DNA from 2 places in the Lysinibacillus sp. C5.1 genome. Region 2 is predicted to be linked to the other one. Evidence: a T-box and tRNA genes for the amino acid it is inferred to sense, from the RefSeq annotation. Region 2 holds a T-box; the other holds one or more tRNA genes.
The links. The T-box of region 2 lies ahead of trpS (tryptophan--tRNA ligase). A T-box ahead of a tRNA ligase gene usually reads a tRNA of that ligase, here a tRNA-Trp.
Positions count from the first base shown of each region.

Region 1 (4,393 bases), 500 kb from region 2:
TTAGATGATTTACACAATACTTAATGCCTTAATGACAATAATTAAATGCTTAAAAAACAAAAAAAAGCATGTAGCAAAATTTGCTACATGCTTGATGACCCCTACGGGATTCGAACCCGTGTTACCGCCGTGAAAGGGCGGTGTCTTAACCGCTTGACCAAGGGGCCGTGGCTCCGAAGGCAGGACTCGAACCTGCGACAACCTGATTAACAGTCAGGTGCTACTACCAACTGAGCTACTTCGGAATAATTTTAAAATGGGCCTAAATGGACTCGAACCATCGACCTCACGCTTATCAGGCGTGCGCTCTAACCAGCTGAGCTATAGGCCCCTCTTGGAGCGGGTGATGAGAATCGAACTCACGACATCAGCTTGGAAGGCTGAGGTTTTACCATTAAACTACACCCGCAAAAATGATGGGTCAGGACGGAATCGAACCGCCGACACTTAGAGCTTCAATCTAATGCTCTACCAACTGAGCTACTGACCCGGAAAATGGAGGAGGTAGAGGGATTCGAACCCCCGCGCGGTGTTACCCGCCTGTCGGTTTTCAAGACCGATCCCTTCAGCCAGACTTGGGTATACCTCCGGAATGAAACAATTATGGTGGAGCCTAGCGGGATCGAACCGCTGACCTCCTGCGTGCAAGGCAGGCGCTCTCCCAGCTGAGCTAAGGCCCCATTTGTTAAAAAGATGGTCGGAATGACAGGATTCGAACCTACGACCCCTTGGTCCCAAACCAAGTGCTCTACCAAGCTGAGCTACATTCCGTTCATTTATTGGCGCGCCCGGCAGGAGTCGAACCCACAACCTTCTGATCCGTAGTCAGACGCTCTATCCAATTGAGCTACGGGCGCTAAATATTAAAAATGGTGCCGAGGGCCGGAATCGAACCGGCACGGTAGTCACCTACCGCAGGATTTTAAGTCCTGTGCGTCTGCCAGTTCCGCCACCCCGGCACATTTGGAGCGGAAGACGAGGTTCGAACTCGCGACCCCCACCTTGGCAAGGTGGTGTTCTACCACTGAACTACTTCCGCATGTGCATAAGATTATTTATCCTGGCAATTATAAATTTGAAATATAGATGATGCGGGTGAAGGGAGTCGAACCCCCACGCCTTGCGGCGCTAGATCCTAAGTCTAGTGCGTCTGCCAATTCCGCCACACCCGCAAATATGATGAGCCATGAAGGACTCGAACCTTCGACCCTCTGATTAAAAGTCAGATGCTCTACCAACTGAGCTAATGGCTCATATTAAGAAATAAATGGCTGGGGTACTAGGATTCGAACCTAGGCATGACGGAATCAAAATCCGTTGCCTTACCGCTTGGCTATACCCCAATATTTTATTATGGGGCGACTGATGGGAATCGAACCCACGAATGTCGGAACCACAATCCGATGCGTTAACCACTTCGCCACAACCGCCATATGTAATATAACAGTAGTCTAACCTAAAAAATTTGGCAGGGGCAGTAGGAATCGAACCCACACCAAAGGTTTTGGAGACCTCTATTCTACCGTTGAACTATGCCCCTATTGAATAAAGAGCTGGTGGAGGGGGACGGATTCGAACCGCCGAACCCTAAGGAGCGGATTTACAGTCCGCCGCGTTTAGCCACTTCGCTACCCCTCCAAGGGATGGTGCCGGCGATAGGAGTCGAACCCACGACCTACTGATTACAAGTCAGTTGCTCTACCAACTGAGCTACACCGGCACAAATAAGGACGGTCCCGACCGGGATCGAACCGGCGATCTCCTGCGTGACAGGCAGGCATGTTAACCGCTACACCACGGGACCTTAATTTTATTTGGTTGCGGAGACAGGATTTGAACCTGTGACCTTCGGGTTATGAGCCCGACGAGCTACCACTGCTCCACCCCGCGATAATAGTACTTTCATAATAAATAAATGGTGGAGGATGACGGGCTCGAACCGCCGACCCTCTGCTTGTAAGGCAGATGCTCTCCCAGCTGAGCTAATCCTCCACATAAAAAATAAGCGAAGCGACGTCCTACTCTCACAGGGGGAAGCCCCCAACTACCATCGGCGCTAAAGAGCTTAACTTCCGTGTTCGGTATGGGAACGGGTGTGACCTCTTTGCCATCATCACTTCACTTATTCAGTTGAAAGAACTCGTTCTCTCAAAACTGGATAAACGTTCATTGAATGTTTCAAACTTTTTGGTTAAGTCCTCGATCGATTAGTATTCGTCAGCTCCATGTGTCACCACACTTCCACCTCGAACCTATCTACCTCATCGTCTTTGAGGGATCTTACTTACTTGCGTAATGGGAAATCTCATCTTGAGGGGGGCTTCATGCTTAGATGCTTTCAGCACTTATCCCGTCCACACATAGCTACCCAGCGATGCCTTTGGCAAGACAACTGGTACACCAGCGGTGTGTCCATCCCGGTCCTCTCGTACTAAGGACAGCTCCTCTCAAATTTCCTACGCCCACGACGGATAGGGACCGAACTGTCTCACGACGTTCTGAACCCAGCTCGCGTACCGCTTTAATGGGCGAACAGCCCAACCCTTGGGACCGACTACAGCCCCAGGATGCGATGAGCCGACATCGAGGTGCCAAACCTCCCCGTCGATGTGGACTCTTGGGGGAGATAAGCCTGTTATCCCCGGGGTAGCTTTTATCCGTTGAGCGATGGCCCTTCCATGCGGAACCACCGGATCACTAAGCCCGTCTTTCGACCCTGCTCGACTTGTAGGTCTCGCAGTCAAGCTCCCTTGTGCCTTTACACTCTACGAATGATTTCCAACCATTCTGAGGGAACCTTTGGGCGCCTCCGTTACCTTTTAGGAGGCGACCGCCCCAGTCAAACTGTCCGCCTGACACTGTCTCCTGCCCCGCTAAGGGGCATGGGTTAGAATTTCAATACAACCAGGGTAGTATCCCACCGACGCCTCCTTCGAAGCTGGCGCTCCGAGATCTCTGGCTCCTACCTATCCTGTACAAGTTGTACCAAAATTCAATATCAGGCTACAGTAAAGCTCCACGGGGTCTTTCCGTCCTGTCGCGGGTAACCTGCATCTTCACAGGTACTATAATTTCACCGAGTCTCTCGTTGAGACAGTGCCCAGATCGTTACGCCTTTCGTGCGGGTCGGAACTTACCCGACAAGGAATTTCGCTACCTTAGGACCGTTATAGTTACGGCCGCCGTTTACTGGGGCTTCAATTCGCAGCTTCGCTTGCGCTAACCACTCCTCTTAACCTTCCAGCACCGGGCAGGCGTCAGCCCCTATACGTCACCTTACGGTTTTGCAGAGACCTGTGTTTTTGCTAAACAGTCGCCTGGGCCTATTCACTGCGGCTCTCATGCGCTTGCACGCTCAAGAGCACCCCTTCTCCCGAAGTTACGGGGTCATTTTGCCGAGTTCCTTAACGAGAGTTCTCTCGCACACCTTAGGATTCTCTCCTCGACTACCTGTGTCGGTTTGCGGTACGGGCACCTCTCACCTCGATAGAGGCTTTTCTTGGCAGTGTGAAATCAGGAACTTCGTCCATACGGACTCGCCATCACAGCTCAACGTTACAGTGTGCGGATTTGCCTACACACACGCCTTACTGCTTGGACGCGCACAACCAACGGCGCGCTTACCCTATCCTACTGCGTCCCCCCATTTCTCAAACGGTGAGGAGGTGGTACAGGAATATCAACCTGTTGTCCATCGCCTACGCCTATCGGCCTCGGCTTAGGTCCCGACTAACCCTGAGCGGACGAGCCTTCCTCAGGAAACCTTAGTCATACGGTGGACGGGATTCTCACCCGTCTTTCGCTACTCATACCGGCATTCTCACTTCTAAGCGCTCCACCAGTCCTTCCGGTCTGACTTCAACGCACTTAGAACGCTCTCCTACCACTGACATCGTAGATGTCAATCCACAGCTTCGGTGAATCGTTTAGCCCCGATACATTTTCGGCGCAGCGTCACTCGACCAGTGAGCTATTACGCACTCTTTAAATGATGGCTGCTTCTAAGCCAACATCCTGGTTGTCTGTGCAACGCCACATCCTTTTCCACTTAACGATTACTTTGGGACCTTAGCTGGTGGTCTGGGCTGTTTCCCTTTTGACTACGGATCTTATCACTCGCAGTCTGACTCCCGTGTATAAATATCTGGCATTCGGAGTTTGTCTGAATTCGGTAAACCGGGATGGCCCCCTAGTCCAAACAGTGCTCTACCTCCAGTATTCTCATCACGAGGCTAGCCCTAAAGCTATTTCGGAGAGAACCAGCTATCTCCAAGTTCGATTGGAATTTCTCCGCTACCCACACCTCATCCCCGCACTTTTCAACGTGCGTGGGTTCGGGCCTCCAGTAAGTGTTACCTCACCTTCACCCTGGACATGGGTAGATCACCTGGTT
Region 1 covers NZ_CP066226.1:232,528-236,920, reverse strand. Annotated here, with positions in the region: tRNA gene I5435_RS01150 (tRNA-Glu) at 96-167, opposite strand; tRNA gene I5435_RS01145 (tRNA-Asn) at 169-245, opposite strand; tRNA gene I5435_RS01140 (tRNA-Ile) at 258-331, opposite strand; tRNA gene I5435_RS01135 (tRNA-Gly) at 336-409, opposite strand; tRNA gene I5435_RS01130 (tRNA-Phe) at 418-490, opposite strand; tRNA gene I5435_RS01125 (tRNA-Ser) at 497-589, opposite strand; tRNA gene I5435_RS01120 (tRNA-Ala) at 605-680, opposite strand; tRNA gene I5435_RS01115 (tRNA-Pro) at 695-771, opposite strand; tRNA gene I5435_RS01110 (tRNA-Arg) at 781-857, opposite strand; tRNA gene I5435_RS01105 (tRNA-Leu) at 871-959, opposite strand; tRNA gene I5435_RS01100 (tRNA-Gly) at 965-1,039, opposite strand; tRNA gene I5435_RS01095 (tRNA-Leu) at 1,091-1,172, opposite strand; tRNA gene I5435_RS01090 (tRNA-Lys) at 1,181-1,253, opposite strand; tRNA gene I5435_RS01085 (tRNA-Gln) at 1,269-1,343, opposite strand; tRNA gene I5435_RS01080 (tRNA-His) at 1,355-1,430, opposite strand; tRNA gene I5435_RS01075 (tRNA-Trp) at 1,467-1,540, opposite strand; tRNA gene I5435_RS01070 (tRNA-Tyr) at 1,555-1,638, opposite strand; tRNA gene I5435_RS01065 (tRNA-Thr) at 1,645-1,720, opposite strand; tRNA gene I5435_RS01060 (tRNA-Asp) at 1,732-1,804, opposite strand; tRNA gene I5435_RS01055 (tRNA-Met) at 1,816-1,890, opposite strand; tRNA gene I5435_RS01050 (tRNA-Val) at 1,917-1,992, opposite strand; rRNA gene rrf (5S ribosomal RNA) at 2,006-2,121, opposite strand; rRNA gene I5435_RS01040 (23S ribosomal RNA) at 2,188-4,393, opposite strand, start outside.
Region 1: it encodes a tRNA-Trp, which carries the amino acid that the T-box ahead of trpS (tryptophan--tRNA ligase) is inferred to sense. The anticodon was not compared.

Region 2 (4,393 bases):
CGTGCAATGACGCAAGCATTACAAGATGGTGGCGTAGACCCTTCACAAGTAGGCTACATTAATGCACACGGAACAAGTACACCGTACAACGATTTATTTGAAACACAAGCTGTAAAAACTGCCTTTGGTGAACATGCTTATAAATTAGCAATGAGTTCTACTAAATCGATGACAGGTCACTTATTAGGTGCTGCTGGTGGTGTTGAAGCGATTTTTACAGCACTAGCATTGAAAGAGGGCATTTTACCTCCAACAATTAACCTAACAGAGCCAGACCCTGAGTGCGATTTAGATTATGTACCAAATGAAGCGCGTAAGGCGAACATTGAATATGCAATGAGTAATTCTCTTGGTTTTGGTGGTCATAACGCAAGTCTATTATTCAAAAAAATAGAGGAATAATGAAAAAACGTCAGCCTAATTTACAAGGCTGACGTCTTTTTTTAAAAGTTAGCGAATAGAAAAGAAAGTAAGAAGAAATAGAAAGGATGCCGTTTATTTGTTTCGTCTTTTTATATTTTTAATGAGCTATGGCTTAATGATACTTTCTATTGGCAATTTAATTTTATATTTGAACTATCGGACACTTGGTTATTCTTGGTCAGTAGTCTTAAAATTTATCATGCACACAACTGAGTTTTATATCGCCATTGGAGCTTGTATTGTTCTTTGTAGTGTTGTGCTCGACTTTGGTTTCGATAAAACAGCGAATCTTAAAGATAAGGCTTGAATATCACAGGCATGGCGAATGCTTCTGCTACTTTTTTGGCCAAGTCTTCACCTTGTACATCATGGCTTTTCGCTAAAGTATCCATACCATCAATAAATGAATCTGTTTCAAGGTCAATCCATTCGCCGAAGTTACACATCCATGTTGTCAGCTCCGTTAATAGGGACTCGTCTAAAGGCAGTTGCTCTAATTCTAAATTGGCGTGACAATGGCCACACCATAATGGATCTGCACCAAAGTCACCTTCTAATAGAAGGGTTTTGATTGTTTGATGACAATGTTCACAGAGCATATGTTAATTCCTTTCTTAGCGGTTTGTGCGGCCTAAGCCCATTGCTTGTTCCATATGCTTTAAAGTTGCGCTTGCAATAGCATTTGCTTTTTCTGCACCTTCATCCAAAATAATGTCCAGTTCAGATGACTCTACAAGGTTATAAAATCTTTCTTGAATTGGTGTTAGGTGGTCGATTACTGCTGAAGCGACACCTTGTTTGAAGCCACCGTATCCGATGCCTTCATACTTTTTCACCAAATCTTCAATTGCTACACCTGAAATAGCGGATTCAATCGTTAGTAAGTTTGAAACACCTGGTTTATTTTCAACATCAAATGCCACAATACCATCAGAGTCAGTGACAGCAGATTTGATTTTTTTCTCGATATCTTTTGCTGTATCTAAAAGTTTAATCGTTGCTTTTGTATTTGGATCAGATTTGCTCATTTTTTTTGTAGGTTCTTGTAATGATTTAATACGAGCTCCAGCTTTTGGTAATTGGATTTCAGGAATCGTTAACACTTCACCATAACGTTTGTTAAAGCGCTCTGCAAGGTCACGTGTTAGCTCAATATGCTGTTTTTGATCATCCCCTACAGGAACAATATTCGTGTTATATAATAAAATATCAGCCGCCATTAATGGTGGATAGGTTAAAAGAGCTGCTGAAACAGTTTCTTTACCATGTGATTTATCTTTAAACTGTGTCATACGCTCTAGTTCACCAATAGACGCGACACATTGTAGCATCCATCCCGCTTGTGCATGAGCTGGTACTTCAGATTGAATGAATAACGTTGACTTTTGAGGGTCAATTCCAGTCGCAATATAAGTAGCCGCTAAATTACGGATGTTTTGACGTAACTCTTTTGGATCTTGCGCAACAGTAATGGCATGTTGGTCAACGATACAGTAAATAGCATTCCCTTCATGCTGTAGTGCTGGGAATTGCTTGAATGCACCAAGATAATTGCCTAATGTTACAATACCTGTTGGCTGTACGCCTGAAAAAATAGTTGTCATAATTAGTTCCTCCTCGGGGTTCGAAAAATAAAAAAACATCATGCGTCCTCATTAGAATAAACTAATGAAGGGACGAATGATGTTCGAATCCGCGGTACCACCCTGCTTGCCTTAAAAGGCCACTTTGCTTCGTAACGTGAAGGGACGAGCTTTGCTAATGGGGTCAAGTGAAGACTTGAACGTTCACAAAGCTAACTCGGAAGTCCATTCCAAATGCATACATGGTCTGTTTCCAGCAACCACAGACTCTCTATACATGTATATTGCAAATGTACTACTCTTCGTCAGCGTTTTTAACTACACTATTTAATGTGTAGAGAGTGTCTTTTCGAGAACAACAATCAAAAAACTGTTGACCATCCAGACTGGCGCAAATGCGCTTCTCTTGTTGCACAAAATTATAGTATAAAGACTTAGTTAAATGCAAGCCTGTAAATTCAGTCTTATGACTGAATTTTTTTTGTTGTAAAAAAAGGAAACCAATATTATCTAAAGTACGTCTTAATTGTACACGTCTACATGACATTATTCTCGTTTGTGTTTTTTAATTGAGAACAACTAGTTTCGAGAAATTCATGTTTAAAATGACTTGTTACTGGGAATATTATTATTAGTTCATTGGACATACCAAGAAAGTGAATACTTAATTGAATACATTAAGGTAGTATTAATAGACAGAATATTTTGTAACAAAGTCATATATCCTGTATTCTTTTTTTCCTTGGAACTATATTCAAATACAGCAGAGTGCTGTATAATGGAACTGTAGATTTACATTACATTAATTCTAATTTAAGAAATTGGTTTATAGATAACGAATACAAATAGAAAGGATGTGTCAGTATGATAGTTACTTTATTTACATCACCAAGTTGTACGTCTTGTCGTAAAGCAAAAGCATGGTTAGAGGAGCATGAAATTCCTTATACAGAACGTAATATTTTTTCTGAACCGTTAAGCATTAGTGAAATCAAAGAGATTTTACGAATGACGGAGGATGGAACAGACGAAATTATTTCTACTCGTTCTAAGATATTCCAAAAATTGAATGTAGATGTTGAGAGCTTACCTTTACAACGCTTATATGAATTAATTCAAGAATATCCTGGATTATTACGCCGACCAATAATTTTAGATGAGAAAAGACTGCAAGTAGGCTATAACGAAGATGAAATTCGACGATTTTTACCGCGTAAGGTTAGAGCTTATCAATTACAAGAAGCACAGCGTATGGTGAACTAAAACCCACTTAGACTGCATAGAATGATGTAGTAGGTGTTACAAATGCAAAAGCATGTTGTGACATCTATTTTTTTATGTTTTACTTATGTAAAAACCTTCATTCAAAACTAATATTTAATAGGTAAAAGTCATATATTTCCGTAAAAGTATGTTAAACTTGATTTAATACAAATAGTTTACTACAATTTCAATTATTCAAATATCTTCTTTGAAACGGTGTATATCCTTTTCATTTTATGAAAGAACAGCATACAATAGAATTAGAGACAACTGTGACCAAAAAAATTACGATTACGGTTGCTCGATGATTTTCTGTGGTGTGGTCAAAGGTTGAAAAACAAAGGAGTATGAAGGTTAAAAACAATGAATCAAAGCATACTAATGAAATAATACTGTTTTTCGACAAATGACAGTGAAGGGAGATGAGGTCTAGTGGACATCGAACGTGTAAATGAGAATACACTCAAGCTCTTTATTACGTACAATGATATAGAGGATCGCGGCTATAGTCGTGAAGAAATTTGGTACAACCGAGCAAAGGGTGAACAACTTTTTTGGGATATGATTGATGAAGTGAACACTGAAGATTATTTTGATGTAGAAGGTCCGATTTGGATTCATATCAATGCGTCAGAAGTAGGCTTAGAAATCATTGTCACACGTGCACATATTTTAAAAGACGGTGAAACATTAGATGGTCATTCACATTTTGATGAACAAAAAAGTATGTTTGCCCCATTTGACGAAGTTGGAGAGGATCTACTTAGTCAATTAACTCAATTTGGTGACATGGATGAATCAGAGTTATTTATGGATACAGACATTTATGTTTATAAATTTAAAGATATTGATGAGTTAATCCCCGTTGCAAAACGGATGACAGATGACTTAGTGGATTCCTCATTATTCAAATATGAAGGTAGTTACTATCTTGTAGTAGACTTTGCGAATGCAGACGATGATTTAAATCGTCATGATAAAAACGCGATTATTAAAGAGTTTTTAAGCCCTTCTAATTTCACAATTCATCGCCTTGAGGAATATGGCGAAAAAATTATGGAATACGATTGCTTTGAAACTGTACGAAAATATTTTAGTTAACATCTTCATGCTTCTGATTATCA
Region 2 covers NZ_CP066226.1:729,470-733,862, forward strand. Annotated here, with positions in the region: gene fabF (beta-ketoacyl-ACP synthase II) at 1-402, shown strand, start outside; gene I5435_RS03270 (YuzI family membrane protein) at 500-730, shown strand; gene I5435_RS03275 (hypothetical protein) at 714-1,022, opposite strand; gene trpS (tryptophan--tRNA ligase) at 1,038-2,027, opposite strand; T-box leader at 2,093-2,324, opposite strand; gene spxA (transcriptional regulator SpxA) at 2,874-3,269, shown strand; gene mecA (adaptor protein MecA) at 3,702-4,370, shown strand.